DNA from 3 places in the Polaromonas sp. P3_B1 genome. Region 3 is predicted to be linked to each of the others. Evidence: predicted binding sites of a transcription regulator. Region 3 holds the regulator's gene; each other region holds the start of a gene.
The links. Region 3 encodes LexA, which represses DNA repair genes until DNA is damaged. Its sites were predicted from a motif close to ACTGTATNNNNATACAGT; they were not measured.

Region 1 (5,200 bases), on a different contig from region 3:
CGTCGCAGACGTCGGGCAAGGCTCGGCCTTTGACGACGCTGAGCGCGTACTCCAGGTAGGCTCGCTGCGCGTACGCGGCCAGCGAATCCTGGTCGGCGGGTTCGGGGATGGGGGCGACTGCGTCCGGGGTGAAGAGATCATCCATCGTGGTTTGGCTTGGGCTAAGTCGGTTGATGCCGGGCCGGCAGGCTTAAAACGCTGCCGGTACGGGATTATGAAAAGAAAAAAGGGGTGCGCCGCTTTTGAGGCAGCCGGAGGTACCGGCTCAACGCCAGGCGCATGTATCTCAGTTCCGCTCGGGTGAGGCCTCTGGCGTGGCGGTGGACGCGACCGTGGTCGGCACCATATTGCCGCGGCCCGTAGTGCCGCCCATCATCTCCATGCGAACACGGCCGCCGGGCGCCCCCATCATGCTGGGGGGCTTGAGGTGGTTGTAGAGCTGCATCACGGTCTTGACGTAGTTTTTGGTTTCGGGGTAGTTGGGGATCTTGTTGCCCGCGCGCTGAACGGCGCCCTCGCCGGCGTTGTAGGCGGCGATCGCCAGCTCGAGCTGGCCGGGGAACATGGCGATCAGGTCGCTGAGGTAGCTGGAGCCGGCCCGGATATTGGTCTTGGGGTCGGTGAGCTTTTTGTGGACCGTGGAATCCTTGCTGGCCCGCACACCGTAGCGCTCCGCCGTCGGCGGGATCAGCTGCATCAGGCCGACAGCGCCTTTGGGCGAGACGGCCTGGGTGTTGAAGCCCGATTCGGTGGCGATGAGCGCTTGCAGCAGTTCGTAGTCGATGCCGTGTGTGACGGAAGCCTCTCGCAGCAGGTGTTTGACGGCCTTGTAATTGGGCGACACGTCGAAGTAGGCCAGCAGCTTGGGCGGCGCGGCAGCCACGCCGGTGGCGCGGTTGGCGCCGCTGCCCACGGCCTTGCCGCTGCGGCCGGTGTTGCTGCCGTCGGCGCTGAAGCTTTCGCTGCCGCGGAAGAAGAGCTCATAGCGCTCGTCCAGCCGCACGGCCGAAAAATGCGCAATGCCGTCCTTGTCGACATAACCCCAGATGTCGGCATGGGCGGGCCGCTGCGACAGCAGCATCAGCATGCCCAACAAAAGTCCAAGCCAGAGCCTGGGCTTGCCAGAGAAAATATTCATAAACAAGAAATCCATCATGTCGTCAGGGCTTGATCGCAAACACAATTTTTGCAACAGCCCCGCTTATCACCACAAAGAGCACAAACACCATACCGCGGTACATCCATTTGAGCGGCTTCAGACGCTCATCCATCGCTTCCATGTGGCGCTTGGCATTTTTGACCTGTGCATCGGAAGCCGAACTCATGCGTTCGAATTCCACCTGCATCTGCCGGTCAATTTCCGCCAGCCTTTTTTTATCCACGGTCTCCGCGCCGCTCATTTTTTGCAGTTCCGCCAGCAACAGCTCCGTCTTGCGGCTGGACTCCCTGCGCGATTCGGCAGCTTGCTCCCGCTGCAGCGCCGCGTCAATTCCTTCAAAGTGGTGCCAGCCCTTAACCCTGGGCGCGCCGGCTTTATCCGCTATCACCTGAACCGCACGCAGGACAAGCTCTGGCTTTTCCTTCAAAAAATCGCAGCCGATTTCCAGCAATCGCGACTTGGATCGAAATTGAGGGCCGGCCCAGTGAAGGGCTCCAGCCACGTGGGCCGGCCTCAATTGCTCAAACCTTGCCGAATCCAGCGCCAGCATCAAAACTGATCTTTTCTTCCCTTTGTCCTCGATCTGACTGAGATCGACACCCAGAACATGGTTCCAGGCGATAACGGGCAAACCGCTGTACATCAAACCTGCGGAATCCACCCGCAACGCGCCGCCGGACCGTAAGGCAGGATACGCACAAGCCAACAGGCTGCAGGTGTACACAAGTAACAACCCCGCCAGACCGGCCAACAAGGCGGCCGGGGCAAATTTCCCATCCAGCCAGCACACCTTGGCCAGAAACCCGAAGCCCCACAACATCAAGCAAATCACGGCAAGAAGGCAAGCCCAGCGAAACCAGCGAAATGGAACCATCAACGAGCTTGCGTTAAACGCCACAGCCGCCTGGGCGGCCTTCTTCTCCACCCTCCGTTTACGCCTGTCAATGGCGTTTTCTGACAGCACGGCAAAATACAGGCCGCCGGCACCCACCGCAAAACCCACGACAGCCCTTGCGAATTCATGGGTCGCCAACGCGATCGTCGCCCAGAACGCGGCAACGACCAGCACTACCATGCCCGCGACGCGGCCAATCGACAGCAAAAACCTCAAACATCCACCTCAACGCTGTCGCCGTGCAACTCCATCAGTTCGCGGCGCGCCGCGGCTTCGCCCTTGCCCATCAGCTTGGTGATCAGGGTCTCGGTTTGCAGGAAATCCTGATTGCCCAGTTGCACGGGCAACAAACGGCGGGTATCCGGATTGAGCGTGGTTTCCCAGAGTTGTTCCGCGCTCATTTCACCCAGGCCCTTGAAGCGGCTGATGCTCCAGGCGCCTTCTTTCACGCCATCTTTGCGCAATTTATCCAATATGGCGGTCAATTCGCCTTCATCAAGGGCATAAAACTTCGAAGCCGGTTTTTTGCCCCGTGCCGGCGCGTCCACCCGGAACAGCGGCGGCCGCGCGACATACACATTACCCGATTCGATCAATTTGGGGAAATGGCGGAAAAACAGCGTGAGCAGCAACACCTGAATGTGGGAGCCGTCCACGTCGGCGTCGCTCAGGATGCAGACCTTGCCGTAGCGCAGGCCTGAGAGGTCGGGCGTGTCGTTGGGGCCGTGCGGGTCCACGCCGATGGCGACCGCGATGTCGTGGATTTCGGTGTTGGCGAACAGGCGGTCGCGCTCGACCTCCCAGGTGTTCAGCACCTTGCCGCGCAGCGGCAGGATGGCCTGGCTTTCCTTGTCGCGGCCCATTTTGGCGCTGCCGCCGGCCGAGTCGCCCTCCACCAGGAAAACTTCGTTGTGCGCCAGGTCGCGGCTTTCGCAGTCGGTCAGCTTGCCGGGCAGCACGGCCACGCCCGAGCCCTTGCGTTTTTCGACTTTCTGGCCGGCCTTCTGGCGGGTCTGCGCGGCTTTGATGGCGAGTTCGGCGAGCTTGCGGCCGTAATCGACGTGCTGGTTGAGCCACAGCTCCAGTGTGGGACGGACAAAGCTGGACACCAGGCGCACCGCGTCACGCGAATTGAGGCGTTCCTTGATCTGGCCCTGGAACTGCGGGTCCAGCACCTTGGCGCTCAGCACATAGCTGGCGCGGGCAAAAACGTCTTCAGGCAGCAGCTTGACGCCCTTGGGCAGCAGCGAATGCAGGTCGATAAAGCTCTTGACGGCGTTGAAGAGGCCGTCACGCAGCCCGCTTTCGTGGGTGCCGCCGGCGCTGGTCGGGATCAGGTTGACGTAGCTCTCGCGCATGGGCTGGCCGTCTTCGGTAAAGGCCACGCACCACTGCGCGCCCTCGCCTTCGGCAAAGCTGTCGTGCTGGGCATCGGCAAAACCCTCGCCCTCAAACATCGGGATGACCGGATCGCCCGTCAGGGTCTGCATCAGATAGTCGCGCAGGCCGCCTTTGTAAGACCAGGTCTGGGTTTCCTTGGTTTTCTCGTTGGTCAGCGTGACGGTGACGCCGGGCATGAGCACGGCCTTGCTGCGCAGCAGGTGCGTGAGTTCGGCCATGGGCAGCGCGGCCGATTCGAAGTATTTGGCGTCGGGCCAGGCGCGGACGGTGGTGCCGGTCTTGCGGTCGCCTTCGCCCTGCTTGCGCAGGTGCAGCTTCTCGATCACATCGCCGCCGGAGAACACCAGCCTGGCAACCGTGCCTTCCCGGTAAGTGATAAGTTCCAGCCGCTTGGACAACGCGTTCGTCACGCTGACGCCCACGCCGTGCAGGCCGCCCGAGAAGCTGTAGGCGCCGCCCTTGCCCTTGTCGAACTTCCCGCCGGCGTGCAGCCGGGTGTACACCAGCTCGATCACGGGCGCCTTTTCTTCGGGATGAAGGCCGAAGGGAATACCGCGGCCGTCGTCTTCGATGCTGACCGATCCGTCGGTGTGCAGCGTGACCTTGATCTTCTTGCCGTGGCCGGCCAGGGCCTCGTCGGCGGAGTTGTCCAGGACTTCCTGGATGATGTGCAGGGGGTTATCGGTGCGCGTGTACATGCCCGGGCGCTGCTTGACGGGCTCCAGGCCCTTGAGCACGCGGATCGAACCTTCGGAATATTCGGTGGGTAGTTTGTCAGCCATGGCAGATGAAAGAATTGCCGCAATTGTAGTCGGGCCTGCAAAAGTCACTGTACAAACATACAGCCTCTCGATTTTGAACGCTGAAGCAAGGGCGCTCGCGGCAGCATTTCGCCATTTTCGTTACAGTCGGCGGATACCCTCTTTTCGCCGACCCAAGGCCTTTCCTTTTCGCCCTTGCCGCGACCACCATGACCACCGACACCCCCAAACTCTCCATGCAGCAGGTGCTGATTTGCGGCGCCACCATCGTCACGCTGTCCATGGGCATACGCCACGGCTTTGGGTTGTGGCTGCAGCCCATCACCCAGGCCCAGGGCTGGACGCGCGAGACCTTTGCCTTCGCGCTGGCGGTGCAAAACCTGTCCTGGGGCGTGTTCGGCATCTTCGCCGGCATGGCGGCCGACCGCTTCGGCGCTTTCCGCGTCATCGTGGTGGGTGCCCTGCTGTATGCGCTGGGCCTGGTGGGCATGGCGCTGTCACCTACCGGCTTTTTGTTCACCATGACGGCCGGGGTGCTGATAGGCGCGGCGCAGGCCGGAACCACCTATGCGGTGATCTACGGCGTGATAGGCCGCAACATCTCGGCGGAAAAGCGTTCCTGGGCCATGGGCGTGGCCGCGGCGGCGGGCTCTTTCGGCCAGTTCCTGATGGTGCCGGTCGAGGGCCTCCTGATCAGCGGCCTGGGCTGGAAAGAGGCGCTACTGGTGCTCAGCGGCGCGGTGCTGCTGATCGCGCCGCTGGCCCTGGGCCTGCGCGAGGGCGGTTTTGGCGGCGGCCAGCCCGCCAAACGCGAACAGACCATCGCCCAGGCGCTGCGCGAGGCCTTCAAATACCCGAGTTTCCAGCTGCTGATGGCGGGCTATTTCGTCTGCGGCTTCCAGGTGGTGTTCATCGGCGTGCACATGCCCAGCTACCTCAAGGACAAGGGCTTGTCGCCCCAGGTGGCCAGCTACGCGCTGGCGC
Region 2 (7,078 bases), on a different contig from region 3:
AGATGGGCCGTGTGCGCGCCTGAAACGCAGGCGATGGAGTTGATGAAGTGGTAGCCCTTCCAGCGCCCTTCGCGAGAGATGGGCTCGGCAACGATCTTGATGACGCCGGGGTCGTTGCCGGGCAATTGGTCGTAGGCCTTGGGGTGGCACACCACAATGAGGTCGGAGCGGCGCCAGACACCTGAATGGATCCAGCTTTTGTAGATCCAGCTGAATTCTTCATACATGGACGGGTGGTCGTCGATGTAGAGCAGTATGCCGAGGTCTTTTTCGTATGCCTGCGCGGAAGTTGTGAGGGGCATCAGAAGTTAGAAGTTGCGGTAGGTATAAGAGTTGCCGTCTATCACCTCGGTGTGCGAGACGATGCTGGTGTGCAGGTGCGCCGGCTTGAAGGGCGCGCCTGTGCCCATGCGGGTGACGGTGGTCGGATTGGCGTTGATGTCCCCGACCAGGCGGTCGAAGGGCATGGGGCTGGTCTGGTAGCCGCGCAGCAGGAAGAACTGCATGACCTCTGAACGCATCCAGGCCCAGCGGTCGTGCCAGGTGAAGTCACGCTCGGACCACACGGAGATGTGGGACTCGTGGTGGTCCAGGTTGGCTTTGGCGGTGTCGTAGTAGCTGAACTCGGGGGCGATGACCAGCAGGTAGCCGCAGCGGTAAGTCAGGAAGTTCAGCAGGTCCAGGCCTCTGGATTTGGGCAGGTGCTCTATGCAGTCGCCGATCACGACCAGGTCGTAGGTTTCGTTTTTGTGCTGGTGGATCAGGTCGTAGGCATCCATCACGCGGACGTCGTCATACTTGGCTGCGAGTCCGAACTGGGTCACGTAGTCGGCCGAGATTTCGGTTGCGCGTATGTGGGCTTGCGGCGCGGCCTGCCTGACCAGGTCCGCGTATTTGCCCTGGCCCGCGCCTATGTCCAGGACGGTGGCGGGCGAGATTTTCCGAATGACTTCAAGCGTCAATGTGTCGAACACGGTTTCTGAAAGTCCAGCCACGAGGTTCTTTCCGTGAGGTGTTGTGAAGGGTGAGCGGGCGTCTGCGCTTGTCCCAGTCCGCAACCTTAAACGAAGACGAGGGATGGCCCGGCCGGGGGCCGGAAAAATGTTTACAAATAAGACATGGATGAGCGCTTGATGGCGGTAGTCGGCCACTTTATACTGTATATAAATACAGTATTCAAGTATCATGTCCGACGCCACCATCCCCCTGCACGCCATCAAGGGCCGCGGCACCGCCACGCGCATCGCGCACCGGTTTGAGAAGGATGTGCGCACTGCCTGGGATGATGGCTGGGGCACGCTGGAAGAGGGAATGGCGGGCGAGGTGCCGCGGCTGGAAACGACGGTGACGATGGAGGATGCCCGCAGCGCCATTGTGCGCAACGACTCGCCCGACATCTTTTTTGACTACAGCATCAATCCCTACCGGGGTTGCGAGCATGGCTGTGTGTACTGTTATGCGCGGCCCACGCACAGCTACCTGAATCTTTCGCCGGGCCTGGACTTTGAAACCAAAATCATTGCCAAGCGCAATATCGCCGAGGCCTTGCGCGCAGACCTTGCCAGGCGCAGCTATGTGCCGCGCCTGCTCAACATAGGCTCGGGCACCGACTGTTACCAGCCGGCCGAGCGCGAGCTGCGGCTCACGCGCGGCCTGATCGAGGTGATGCGCGATACCTGCCACCCGTTTTCTTTGATCACCAAGTCCAGCGGCGTGGAGCGCGACCTGGACCTGATCGCACCGCTTGCCGCCGACAAGCTGGCCGCCGTGTACATCACCGTCACCACGCTGGACGGCGAGCTCGCGCGCAAGCTGGAGCCGCGCGCTGCGGCACCGCACCGCCGCCTGCGCACCATTCGCACGCTGGCCGAGCACGGCGTGCCTGTGGGTGTCAGCGTGGCGCCGCAGATTCCCTTTGTGAACGAGGACATGGAGCATGTGCTGGAGGCGGCCTGGGAGGCCGGTGCGCGTTCGGCGTTTTACACGGTGATCCGCCTGCCCTGGGAAGTGGCGCCCCTCTTCAAGGAGTGGCTGGAGCTGCACTACCCGCAGCGCGCCGCGCGCATCATGGCGCGCATCCAGGAAATGCGCGGCGGCAAGGACTACGACAGCGATTTCGCCTCGCGCATGAAGGGCTACGGCCTTTGGGCCGACCTGATCAAGCAGCGCTTTGAGAAATGCTGCAACCGCCTGGGCTTTAACCGCCAGCGCGTGGAGCTGGACTTGAGCCGCTTCAGGCCGCCGGGTGCGGCGGGGCAGGGTAGCCTGTTCTGACGGCCCGGCAGCTTGGGGTCGCGAGGGCTATAGTGCAAGCCCAACATTGAAGGAGTTCATCTTGGCATTCGAATGGAAACATTCATCGGAGTACGTGGACTGGGACGCGCTCTCACACCTCTACCGGATCGCGCCATTGGGCGAGAAGAAAGCGGCGGACCTGAAAGTCGTGTTCTCCAACAGCCTGTTCAAAAGTTTTGTGTATGAGGGCGGGCAACTGATTGGCGCCGGCCGCGCGCTGGCCGATGGCATGGACTGCTCGTACATCTGCGATATCGCGGTGCACCCGGACCACCAGGGCGTGGGCCTGGGCAAGGAGATTGTTGCCTCGCTGGTCGGCCTCTCAACGGGCCACAAGAAGATCATCCTCTATGCGGTGGCCGGCAAGGAACCGTTTTACCGCAAGCTGGGTTTTAGCCGCATGCTGACGGCGATGGCGATTTTCAGGAACCAGGAACAAGCACTGCAAAGCGGGCTGATCAGCGACAGCTGAAGTGGGTGTTTCTCTTTCCCCTCTGGGGGAAGGCAGGGATGGGGGCTGACGGCGATGGATATTTTGCTGGCTTGATTGAGGCCGACGGCCCTCACCCTAACCCTCTCCCAGAGGGAGAGGGAATAAAAACGGGCAGAGTAAAGCAGCGGGCCTGAGTTGGTTTTTGCTCCTTCTCCCTCTGGGAGAAGGCGGGGATGAGGGCTGACGGCGATGGATATTTCACTGGCTTATTTGAAGCCGCGGGCCCTCACCCTAGCCCTCTCCCAGAGGGAGAGGGAATAAAAACGGGCAGAGTAAAGCAGTGGGTCTGAGTTGGTTTTTGCTCCTTCTCCCTCTGGGAGAAGGCCGGGATGAGGGCTGACGGCGATGGATAGTTCGCTGGCTTGCTTGAGGCCGACGGCCCTCACCCTAACCCTCTCCCAGGGGGAGAGGGGATGAAGCGGGGAAAGGGGCAAACCTAACGCAAATAGCTGCGGTTCAGCCGCAGCTCGAGTTTGCTCTGCAGCTTTTCAAACGAAGCGCTCATGGCCCAGTAAATCCCTGCGGCCGCCAGGTAAAGCGGAAAGGGCTGGAAGGTGGTGGCGATGACTTCCTTGGTCGCGAGCATCAGCTCACCCACGGCGATCACCGAGACCAGGGACGTGTCCTTGATCAGGCTGATGAGGCTGTTGGACAGGCTGGGCACGGCCAGCCTCAGGGCTTGCGGGCCTATCACGTAGCGCAGGGTCTGCGCTTGCGTGAGGCCCAGGCTGCGGGCCGCGTTCCACTGGCCGTGCTCCACGCCGTTGATGGCACCGCGAATCGTTTCCGACAGGTAGGCGCCCACGTTGAGGCTCAGGCCCAGGATGCCGGCGCTGATGGGGTCGAACTGTATGCCTATGCTGGGCAGGCCGAAGTAGATAACAAAAAGCTGCACCAGCAGCGGCGTGCCGCGCATGCAGCTGACGTAGAGCGCCGCGAACTGCGACAGCCCCGGCACCTTGGCCAGCCGCGTGATGGCCACAAGGGTGCCGACGATGGCGCCGAAAAAAATCGATGCCACGGCCAATAGCAGCGTCCATCCCGCGCCCTTGAGCATCAGCGGCAGGGCGTCGCGCAGCAAAGAGGTCAAGCCGGACAAGTCCATGATGGGGGTCTCCACAAATAAAAACCCCCAGAACCTGTTCACGGCCTAAACGGGGCCGCGTTGGGATGCAATCGGGATGAGTGGGCCGACCAGGAACGCCGCATGGGCTAATGCCCATGCAAGGGCCTGGGTGGCTCAATCGCCCGATTTCATCCCAACCCGGAGGGCAAGCCCCTTCTCGGGCGGTCTGCGGCGTTGCGGCGCTAGCCCATAGGTGAACTATGGGCGTCGCACCGCGCCTTGCATCCCATCCCGAAAAGGGGCTTGCGCGGCCCCGTTTAGGCCGTGAACAGGTTCTAAGAGCCGGGGTGTTTCAGGCGCCTGCCGAAGAAAGGCGCGCGGCTGATGGGATGTTACTTCGCCACAGGCGGTTTGCTCACGTCGCGGTCAAACCACTTGGTGGAGATTTTGGCGAAGCTGCCGTCGGCCTGCAGGTCGGCGATTGCCTTGTCGATGGCGGCCTTGAACTTGGGGTTGTTCTTGACGAAAGGGATGCCGGATTTTTCGAGATCGCCCACGGGTGCGCCGGGCTTGAGCGGCAGCTTGGTCTGCTTGACGATATAGGGGATCAAGAGGCTGTCGTTAAGCGCCGCGTCGATGCGGCCCAGTGCCAGGTCCTGCAAATACTCTTGCGCGCCGGGATAGGTCTTGACGTCTATGCCTCCCACCTTTTTGGCGATGTCGGCGTAGTTGGTGCCCTGGCCCAGGCCCAGCTTTTTGCCCTTGAGGTCGGCCAGCGACTTGAACTCGCGCTTTTCATCCTTGCGCACGATCAGCTGCGGGGCCGAGATGGTGTAGGGCTCGGAGAAATCAAAGGTCTCCTTGCGCTTGTCGGTGATGCCGACCTGGTTGATGACCACGTCGTACTTGCCCGCCTGCAGGCCGGCCAGGATGGCGCTCCACTCGCTGGTCGAGAACTCGGCCTTCACGCCCAGCTTTTGCGCCAGGGCATTGGCCAGCTCGACTTCAAAGCCGGCGAGCTGGCCGCCTTCCTTGTAATTGAACGGGGGGTAAGTGCCTTCGAGGGCCACCTTGAGCGTGCCGCGCTGCTTGACGGTGTCCAGCAGGTCGGCGGCGCTGGCGCCGAAAGCGAATGTCAGAAGGAGTGCGGAGGCGACGGCCTTGCGAATATTCATATTCAACCCTTGCATAAGAGAATTGTTATTGAGATGAATGTGAATATTAGGCGTATCACCACAGAGGCGCAGGGCAAGCCGCAAAAGCCCTACGTGGCATCTGGTGATGGCGAACCGAAAGCCGCTGGTTTCCTTGTTTTCAATCTGCGTAAATCTGCGTCATCTGCGGATGAATTCTTGGCGGGCCTAGGGCTTGGCGCAGCCCGCGTAGATGTCGAGCGCGGGCTTGTAGACGCTGGTCTGCACATTCATCAGGCCCAGCACCGAATGAAAGTAGTTGTCATGGCTGACAGGCACGTCCAGCTGCTGCTTGAGGCAGGCCGTCGTCAGCTTGCTGCGCTGCTCGAAGCCGGGCGACAGCCAGGTGATCCAGGGCACGCGCTTTTGCACATCGGGCGCGATGCCGTAGGGCATGCCGTGCAGGTAGAGGTTGTTCTCGCCCAGCGATTCACCGTGGTCGGCCAGGTAGAGCAGGGCGGGCGCGCTGCGCGCTTCCTGCGCCTTCAGCCATTGGATGGACGAGGCCAGCAGCTTGTCGGTGTAGACGATGCTGTTGTCATACGCATTGACCAGGCCTTCACGGCTGCAGCTTTGCAGCGCGTTGTCGGTGCATTCGGGCAGGAATTTTTTGACGGCCTGCGGCGAGCGTCTGTAGTAGGCCGGGCCGTGGCCGCCCATCTGGTGCATCACAACCACCACGCCCTTGGCGCGTCGCTCAGCGGGCAGCGCGGCGATGCGCTCGTCGATGCCCTGCAGCATCACTTCATCAAAGCACTCGCCGCTGTCGCACAGGCCGGGCACCTGCAACTGCACCGTGTTGACGTTGGGCACGCGGTCGCACACGCCCTTGCAGCCCGACTGGTTGTCTATCCACAGCACGGCGAGGCCCGCGCGCTGCAGCACGTCGAGCAGGCCTTCGTAATTGGCCGGCCGCGAGTCGTAGGCTTCGCGCCCGAAGTGGGAGAACATGCAGGGCACGGAGGCTGCCGTGCTGGTGCCGCAGGACCAGGCATTGCGCAGGCTCACGACATTCTCTTTGGCGAGCAGCGGGTTGGTGGGGCGGGCGTAGCCGTTGAGCGAGAAGTTGCCGCTGCGCGCTGTCTCGCCCAGCACCAGCAGCAACAGCGGCGGCTTGTTTTGCGCGTTGTAGCTGGCGCCCAGCTTGGCGTCTTCACCGAGCGGCAGCACCACGGATTCATCGCGCTGGAAAGGCTTGGCCGCGATGGAGCCCAGCGCGTAAAAGGAATTGAGCGGGTTGATCAGGTAGCGCACATGGGTGTAGTTGCGCATCACAGACGCAATGCTCTGGAAAAACAGAAACACCACCAGCACCAGCAGCACAGAGGCGCCGGCCAGGGTGGCAAAGTTGCCGAGCAATTGCCGCGCGGCGCTGGCGCGTCTGACTTTTTGCCGCCACAGCAGCACCAGCGGCAGCACCGCCAGCACCAGCACCGTGGCCAGCAAACGCCAGTTCAACAGGTCGCGGGTTTCGCGCACATCGGTCTGCAGGGTGTTGACCATCATGGTCTTGTCGATGACCACGCCGTAGGCCATCATGAAATAGGCACCGAAGGCCGCCGAGAGCAGGAACAGGGTGATGGCCGGCTTGAGCGTCCAGCGCCAGGCCAGCAGGCTTAGCAGGGCTGTGGTGGCCAGCGTGATCACCAGTACCAGCGCGACGCTGATGACAACCGCCTGGCCTCCGCTGAGGCCGGGCAGGCGAAACAGCTCGCGCCACAGCGCCACGTTGCACACGGTGGCGATCCAGAGGCTGGACACGATCACCAGCCACAGGGGGCGCATGCCGGGCGCTTGCCGAACGGTTGGCAGGGGGGCGGGCCGCGTTGCGAACGACGAGGCAGGTGAGGCGGAGGATGCGGGGCGCAGCGGCATAGCGCTGCATTGTATTTGCCGTGCCTTAGGGTGAGCTTATGGCCTCAGGCCGCACTGCCCAGACCCAGGTGCCGCGCATGGTGGCGCAGGTGCTCGGCCATGAAGGTGGCGATGAAGTAGTAGCCGTGGTCGTAACCCGCATGGCGGTGCAGCGCC
Region 3 (7,078 bases):
GGTGAAGAACCGGTTGAACAGCTGTGCGTTGAGGCTGTCGCACTTGATGAAGTCGCGGTTCAGGTCCAGGTGCAGGCTGTTGCCGCGAAAGCCGAAGGACTCGGGGCCGTCCTGGTTAGCGCGGCTGGTATCGCCGCGGTTGCAGCTGCCATCGACGTTGTAGACCGGGATGAACAGGTAAACCGTGCCGCCCAGCGCGGCCAGTCGCGCGGGGTCCAGGCATAAATCACGCACCAGAGCCATGCAGGCGTCTATGCCTTCGGGCTCGCCGGGGTGTATGCCGTTGTTGTTGAAAAAGACGGCACGTCCGGCTTGCCGGATGCGTTCACGATCAAACACGCCGTCTGCGCTCACGATGCCCGCATGAATGGGTATGCCGGCATCAGAAACACCAATCTGCGAGAACTGCAGGACGGCGGGATGACGCAGCGCCAGCGCTTCATAAAACCGGATGCAGGCTTCCCAGGTGGTGGTCTGGTTCTGGTTGCCGAGTTCGTACGGGGTTTGCATGGGAGGTCCGCGTGGTCAAGGAATGGATTGTTCGAAGCCAGGCCCGCCTGCGCGGCTGGCCCGAGAGGCTCAGGCCAGCAGTTGCAGGATCAGCTGAACCCTGGCCTTGACCGGACTCAAGCCTTCGGAACCCGGTATCGCGTCGGCAGGCGTCGGCAACACCCGCCCTGCGACGCAGCGACTTGCGCGAACCACCTGGATGCCCGCAGCCTGGGCCTTGAGCAAGGCCGCCTCCAGCTCATGGTGCAGGCTGCCGTTGCCGGTTCCTGCCACCACCAGACCCTGCACGCCCTCTGCCTGCAGAGCCCGAACGACAGCGCCGCCGGCTCCGGCGTAATTCATGATGATTTCTACCCGAGGCACGGCGGCGGCTCCCGCCAGGCTGGCGATGCTTTGGGCGGCGGCCTGCGCACGACCGGCTTGGGCTTGCGGCCAGTTTCGCAGCAACCGGAGTTGCCCCTCCTCCACGTACCCTATGGGGCCGGCGTCGCCCGAACTGAAAGGGTCGAGCCGGTAGGTATGCACTTTCTGTACATCCGCAGCGCCATGGATGACGCCCGCGCACACCGCGACCACGCCCCGCGCGCCTGCATGCCGCGCCACTGCCACCGCGTCAAGCAGGTTTTGAGGCCCATCGGGAACCAGGGCCGTGGCTGGCCGCATCGCGCAGGTCAGAACTACCGGCTTGGCTGGCGCGAGCAGCGCCTGCAGAAAAAAAGCGGTCTCTTCAAGCGTATCGGTTCCATGCGTGATGACGATGCCCTGAACATCCGCTTGCGCCAGGAAATGGCTCACGCGCTCTGCCAGCTTGCCCCACACCGCAAAACTCATGTCCTTGCTGTCGACCTGCGTGACCTGCTCCGTAAGCACCGAGCCGGCTTGCGCCACAGCCGGGACAGCGGCGAGCAGTTCCTCGACACCCACCTGGGCGGCGGTGTAGCCGATGTTATCCGACGCACTGGCTGCCCGCCCGGCAATGGTGCCGCCGGTGCCCAGAATCACAATATTTTGAGGGTGCATGGAAAGTGGTCTTGCAATCTTTTAAAAACTGGATGAAAATACAGGTACTGGATATTAAAACAGGTCACGGGCTACGAACCGCTGTTCACCCAGACCTGACTGAGAACCAAGGAGTCCCGCCATGAGCATCCTCGCCGATTTTCCGCATTTTCCCTCCGAAGGCCCCAAGCTCACGGCGCGCCAGCAACAAATCCTTGAACTGATCCAGAGCGCCATCGCACGCACCGGCGCACCACCCACCCGCGCCGAAATCGCCAACGAACTGGGTTTCAAATCCGCCAATGCCGCCGAAGAACACCTGCAGGCCCTCGCCCGCAAAGGCGTCATTGAACTCGTCAGCGGCACTTCCCGCGGCATACGCCTGCGCGGCGACACTCTGCGCTCCATCAACGAATCGCGCACCAAACAGTTTTCCCTGCCGTTGCAAAGCCTGGCCCAACTCGCCCTACCTCTGGTAGGGCGGGTTGCTGCTGGCAGCCCGATTCTCGCGCAGGAACATATCGAACAAACCTATTATTTTGAAAGCGGCCTGTTCCAGCGCCAGCCCGATTACCTGCTCAAGGTTCGCGGCATGAGCATGCGCGACATCGGCATCATGGACGGCGACCTGCTGGCCGTCAAACAGGCCAAGGAAGCCAAGAACGGCCAGATCGTCRTGGCCCGCCTGGGTGATGAAGTCACCGTCAAGCGCTTTCGCCGTAACAAGAATCTTATTGAGCTCTTGCCCGAAAACCCCGACTTCAAAACCATTGTGGTCGAGCCCGGTGAGCCGTTTGAACTCGAAGGCCTGGCTGTCGGCTTGATACGCAACACCATGCTGATGTAACCCGTTGATCCGGCCACGCACCAGGTGGCGGGCGTTTGGCCGTTGCGGCCAACACCCTGGTGCGCGGCCCCGCCGGCCCAGTCTCTTTGCCGGTTCGAAATCCTGCCTGTGTAAACCTCTCTCATACAGGAGTTCATCATGGGAATCGTCAGTTTTTCACACTCACCCCTTCTGTCCATCCTGCTGGCTCCCGCGCAGGCGCTGGCAGCCTGGTTTGTCCCCGCAACCAGGTCCGGCCGATATTCCGCCCCTGCCCGTGCCCAGCGCGCAAACGGCCAGCTGGCATTGCCTTTTTCTTCGGGTGCCGCCGCGGCCCTGCGCGAAACCACCCCAGCCGGCAAGGCCATGCCTAAACGCCCTGCGCCCAGCCGCCTGCGCATCGTGCGCGAATTCGACGCCAATGTCGGCCCGACCTGCGCCGGCCGCATGGTCATCTCGGGCCGCATGGCCGACGTCTGCGCGGAGCTTGATCGCATGGCCCAGCGCGAGGCCGCGCTGCAGTAAACAGTAAGCCCCGCCCACCCTTGCCCCCCTGCGGCAAAGGCCCATGAGCCTGCGCGGCGCGCGGCCGCCAGACTGAAATACCGCAGCAGGTTTCCTGGCGATACAAAATGAGTACGTTCGGGTAGCCCTTCCCGCAAGGAAGAAAAATCTTGCAGGCACAATATCGGCATGAATATTGTGATCCTCGACGACTACCAGGACGCAGTGCGAAAACTGAACTGCGCTGCCAAATTGGAGGCCTATCCCGCCAAGGTCTACACCAACACCGTCAAAGGCATAGGACAGCTGTCCGTCAGGCTTAAGGATGCCGACGTCATCGTCCTTATCCGGGAACGGACCCAGCTCAATCGCCAGGTCATCGAAAAACTGCCCAAACTCAAGCTGATCGTGCAGACCGGCCGCGTCGGAGGGCACATCGACGTTGCGGCCTGCACCGAACGTGGCATCGCGGTGGCCGAGGGCACCGGCTCGCCCACGGCACCCGCAGAATTGACCTGGGCGCTGGTCATGGCCGCCACGCGCCGCATCCCGCATTACGTGGCCCACCTCAAGCACGGCGCCTGGCAGCAGGCCGGCCTCAAATCAGCCTCCATGCCGCCTAATTTCGGCATAGGCACCGTCCTCAAAGGCAAGACGCTGGGCATCTGGAGCTACGGCAAGATCGGGCAAATCGTCGCCGGCTATGGCCGGGCTTTCGGCATGCGGGTCATCATCTGGGGCCGCGACGCCTCACGCGAACGGGCCCAGGCCGACGGCTATGAAGTCGCGGCAAGCAAGGCCGAGTTTTTTGAGCAAAGCGACGTGCTGAGCCTGCACCTGCGCCTGAACGACGAAACCCGGGGCATCGTGACACTGGAAGACCTGTCGCGCATGAAGACCACCGCCCTGCTGGTCAACACTTCGCGCGCCGAACTCATAGAGCCCGAGGCGCTGATTGCGTCACTCAACCGCGGCCGCCCCGGCCTGGCGGCGATCGACGTGTTTGAATCCGAGCCCATCTTGCAGGGCCATGCCCTGCTTCGCCTCGAAAACTGCATTTGCACGCCGCACATCGGCTATGTGGAACAAGACAGCTACGAGCTCTACTTTGGCGCGGCTTTTGACAACGTCGTCAATTTCATCAAGGGCACGCCTACCAACATCGTGAATCCAGGCGCCCTGCAAGTGCGGCGCTGAGGCGGCGCGCCGCACCTAAAGCAGCCCCTCCTAAGCCTTCGGGGGCGGAGCGTCGAGGTCGAATTCGATAAGGTTGCTGAAATCCCCGGCTTCGGGTGGCAGGCCCGCCACCGCAATCGCCGGCAGCGGTGCAAGAGCCTCGTCGACTCCCTGACTCAGGTCAATATCCAATCCCAGCCGCGGCGAAACGGGTGGTCGCGTCAGGTCGGTGCTCGGCGCAATTTCAGTGGAGAAGCCGGGAGCCACCGCAACGGGAAGAGCCACAGGAAGCGGCGGCGGCATTTCCTGGAGCCGGGCGGACAAAGGCAGGATGTTGGTCGGGCCGAAGCTGCTCGCTTGCGGCTGGGTGGGCAGAACAGGCGCCTGCGCAGCGGCATCCTCCCCGGCGGCTACGGGCCGGGCAATGATCTTCTTCGCGATGGAGTGCAGCAACAGCAGTTCGCGGTAAGCCGCAAGGCTGAAAACCTCGCTGCGCGAATCGGGTTTGCGAAAGATCGACTCTTCCAGCACGTCCAGCACCTTGGGCGTGGGCCACAGCGACTCGATGCGCGTAAGGGCTGAGACGTAGAACTCCAGGCCGTGCGTGTCCATCGCATAGTCGTCGAAGGCCGGCACCTGGGCATTGAACATGCGGTGGAACTCCTTGCGCAGTGCATCGTAGTCGTCCTTGCGGCCCAGGCTGTGGTATAGGTCGAACAAGTCCAGGTAGACCAGCGCGCTCGTCTCCACGTTGTCCGTGATGTGCAGCCGCAGCACGTCCACCGCCTTGTCGGGATGGCCCAGCGACACGAAAAAGTCCGCCTGCTGCTGCACATCAAAAAGCTCTTCGGCATTGACGATACGGGGCATGCCGCTGAAACCGCCCAGGCTTGGGAGGAACTCGGGGCGGTCCGCAGCAGCATCAGCCGGCCGGGCCTGCTGCGATGCCGGCCCGGCCGCGGGCAACTTGCGCGTACTGTCGAAATCAAGCGCTTCCAGGTCCAGGTCCACCCCTGCGTTATGCGGCTGGCCTCCTTGAGCCGGCATCACACCTGCGGACCGGGAGGCCGGCCCCGTGACATCCGCAAACTCGCTGGGCTTGTCGTGACCGGCCTCCCCGTCCCACCACGGACTCAGGCGCAGCGCATACCGCCGGTTGCGCGTCCATAACCACCCCACCGCCAGCAGCGCGAGAAGCAAAACACCACCCAGGCCATACACCAGCCAGTTGCTATAACGCTCCTGCCGCGCCTGCTCCAGTTGCCCTCGCAGCTCCATCACGGCCTGTTCCGTCTTGCGGCTTTGCGCCAGCATCGCGGCTACATCGGACTCCAGCGACTTGAGGCGCTGGCTGTCGCGCACCATGTCCTGCGGCTGGGCGTTGAGCGCCTGCCACAACGCGGCCGCGGCGGCCCGTTGCTGGGCATCGGCCGCTGGCAGCGTCAGCAATTCCGGCGACGAACGAAGGACAGGGTCACGTTCGATGGACAAATCAACAGGGGCCAGTTGCAGGCGAGCCCGCGATTTACGCTCCGGCACGGGAGCCGCCACCTTGGCAGGGGTGCGGCCAGGCGGCGCGGCCAGCGAAGAGGCCATCGCTGTGCCAGCTCGGGTTTGCGGCTTCGCTTTTGATGCGGCGGCGCGAGTCGGCGTTGCCGCGCCGGGCTGCGCTGGGGCTGCCGCCGCAACAGCTGCCGCCTGCGGAAGGGTTGAGGGCGCCGGTCCGGTGTTGTCGCCCAGCATCTCGGCCAGCAGGACGTACCTTCGCGAATTCTTTTGCAGGCAGCCCTCGCGCGCGTACAGCGTCACGACTGGCTCGTCGAGCACGACCGTCGTGCGGATGCGGACCAGGACCTCACCGCTACCGTCGCCCGGCGAGACCGAGGTAAGCACCTTGCCGGGGGAAACCTGGCTGTCGCCGAAAAACACCTCAGCGGACAGGCAGACAGCAGAAGGATTTTCAGTGCCGTCCAGTTGGGCGGAGAGCGTGAGGTCCAAGGGCCGGCCCACAATGGCCGGTCCGCGCACGCGGCCCAGGGATGCGGCCGAAGTGCTGGCGGCCAGCCCCAACAGCAAAGCGCCAAGCAGGCATTTCAGAAACTTCTCGGCGGATTTCATGGGCTGGCCGGATTTTGCCATGCGGCTTCGCCGAAAGACGCTCAGCCATAATTCGCCCATGAAAGTAAATTTTGCAAATGTGGGAATAGTTGGCACCGGTGCGATGGGACGCGGCATAGCGCAAATCGCGGCGCAGGCGGGGAGCACCGTCAGGCTGATGGACGCGCAGGCTGGCGCAGCTGAAAAGGCCCGCGAGGCCATCTGCATCCAATGGGACAAGCTGGTCGAGAAAGGTCGCCTCGAAGCCGCCGCGGCCGCCGGGCACAAAGATCGACTGGTGCTCGCCGGCACTTTGGCCGACCTGGCGGGCTGCGACCTCGTCGTTGAGGCCATCGTGGAGCGCCTGGACGTCAAGCGCGCGCTGTTCGCGGAGCTGGAGGCCCTGGTGTCCGAAAGTGCAGTCCTGGCCAGCAACACATCCTCGCTGTCGGTAACGGCCATCGCGGCAGGGCTCAAGCACCCCGGACGCCTGGCCGGTTTTCACTTCTTCAACCCGGTCCCGCTCATGAAAGTGGTCGAAGTGATTGCGGGCCTGAAAACAAGCCCGGCTGTATGCGAAAGCCTCAGCCAATACGCCCGGCAGATGGGCCATACGCCTGTGCAGGCGCAGGACACACCGGGCTTCATCGTGAACCACGCTGGCCGGGGTTACGGCACCGAGGCGCTGCGCATCGTCAGCGAAGGCGTCACCGATTTCGCCACCATAGACCGCATCCTGCGCGACCAGGCCGGCTTCAAGCTGGGCCCCTTCGAGCTCATGGACCTGACCGCCCTCGACGTCTCCCACCCGGTGATGGAGTCGATTTACCACCAATACTACGAAGAAGCCCGCTACCGCCCCAGCGTGATCACCGCGCAGCGCCTGGCCGGCGGCATGCTGGGACGCAAGACGGGTGAAGGCTTTTACCGATATTCCGATGGCGCCATGCAGGTGCCCGCCGAGCC

Region 1: a site for LexA is predicted at 4,284-4,301, ahead of AC1DXS_RS06940 (DNA topoisomerase IV subunit B). Genes of this name have one in related genera too.
Region 2: a site for LexA is predicted at 1,157-1,174, ahead of AC1DXS_RS16260 (PA0069 family radical SAM protein). Genes of this name have one in related genera too.

Annotation. Positions count from the first base shown of each region.
Region 1 covers NZ_JBFUGK010000008.1:101,985-107,184, reverse strand. The annotation lists gene parC (DNA topoisomerase IV subunit A) at 1-145, opposite strand, end outside; gene AC1DXS_RS06950 (lytic transglycosylase domain-containing protein) at 287-1,138, opposite strand; gene AC1DXS_RS06945 (hypothetical protein) at 1,161-2,270, opposite strand; gene AC1DXS_RS06940 (DNA topoisomerase IV subunit B) at 2,267-4,237, opposite strand; gene AC1DXS_RS06935 (MFS transporter) at 4,426-5,200, shown strand, end outside.
Region 2 covers NZ_JBFUGK010000027.1:54,490-61,567, reverse strand. The annotation lists gene AC1DXS_RS16270 (DUF7164 domain-containing protein) at 1-302, opposite strand, end outside; gene AC1DXS_RS16265 (class I SAM-dependent methyltransferase) at 309-995, opposite strand; gene AC1DXS_RS16260 (PA0069 family radical SAM protein) at 1,186-2,274, shown strand; gene AC1DXS_RS16255 (GNAT family N-acetyltransferase) at 2,336-2,767, shown strand; gene AC1DXS_RS16250 (amino acid ABC transporter permease) at 3,225-3,893, opposite strand; gene AC1DXS_RS16245 (transporter substrate-binding domain-containing protein) at 4,247-5,029, opposite strand; gene AC1DXS_RS16240 (phosphoethanolamine transferase) at 5,216-6,922, opposite strand; gene fghA (S-formylglutathione hydrolase) at 6,967-7,078, opposite strand, start outside.
Region 3 covers NZ_JBFUGK010000044.1:32,018-39,095, forward strand. The annotation lists gene AC1DXS_RS21280 (M14 family zinc carboxypeptidase) at 1-510, opposite strand, end outside; gene AC1DXS_RS21285 (asparaginase) at 580-1,530, opposite strand; gene lexA (transcriptional repressor LexA) at 1,652-2,356, shown strand; gene AC1DXS_RS21295 (hypothetical protein) at 2,495-2,860, shown strand; gene AC1DXS_RS21300 (D-2-hydroxyacid dehydrogenase family protein) at 3,029-4,036, shown strand; gene AC1DXS_RS21305 (hypothetical protein) at 4,067-6,154, opposite strand; gene AC1DXS_RS21310 (3-hydroxyacyl-CoA dehydrogenase) at 6,192-7,078, shown strand, end outside.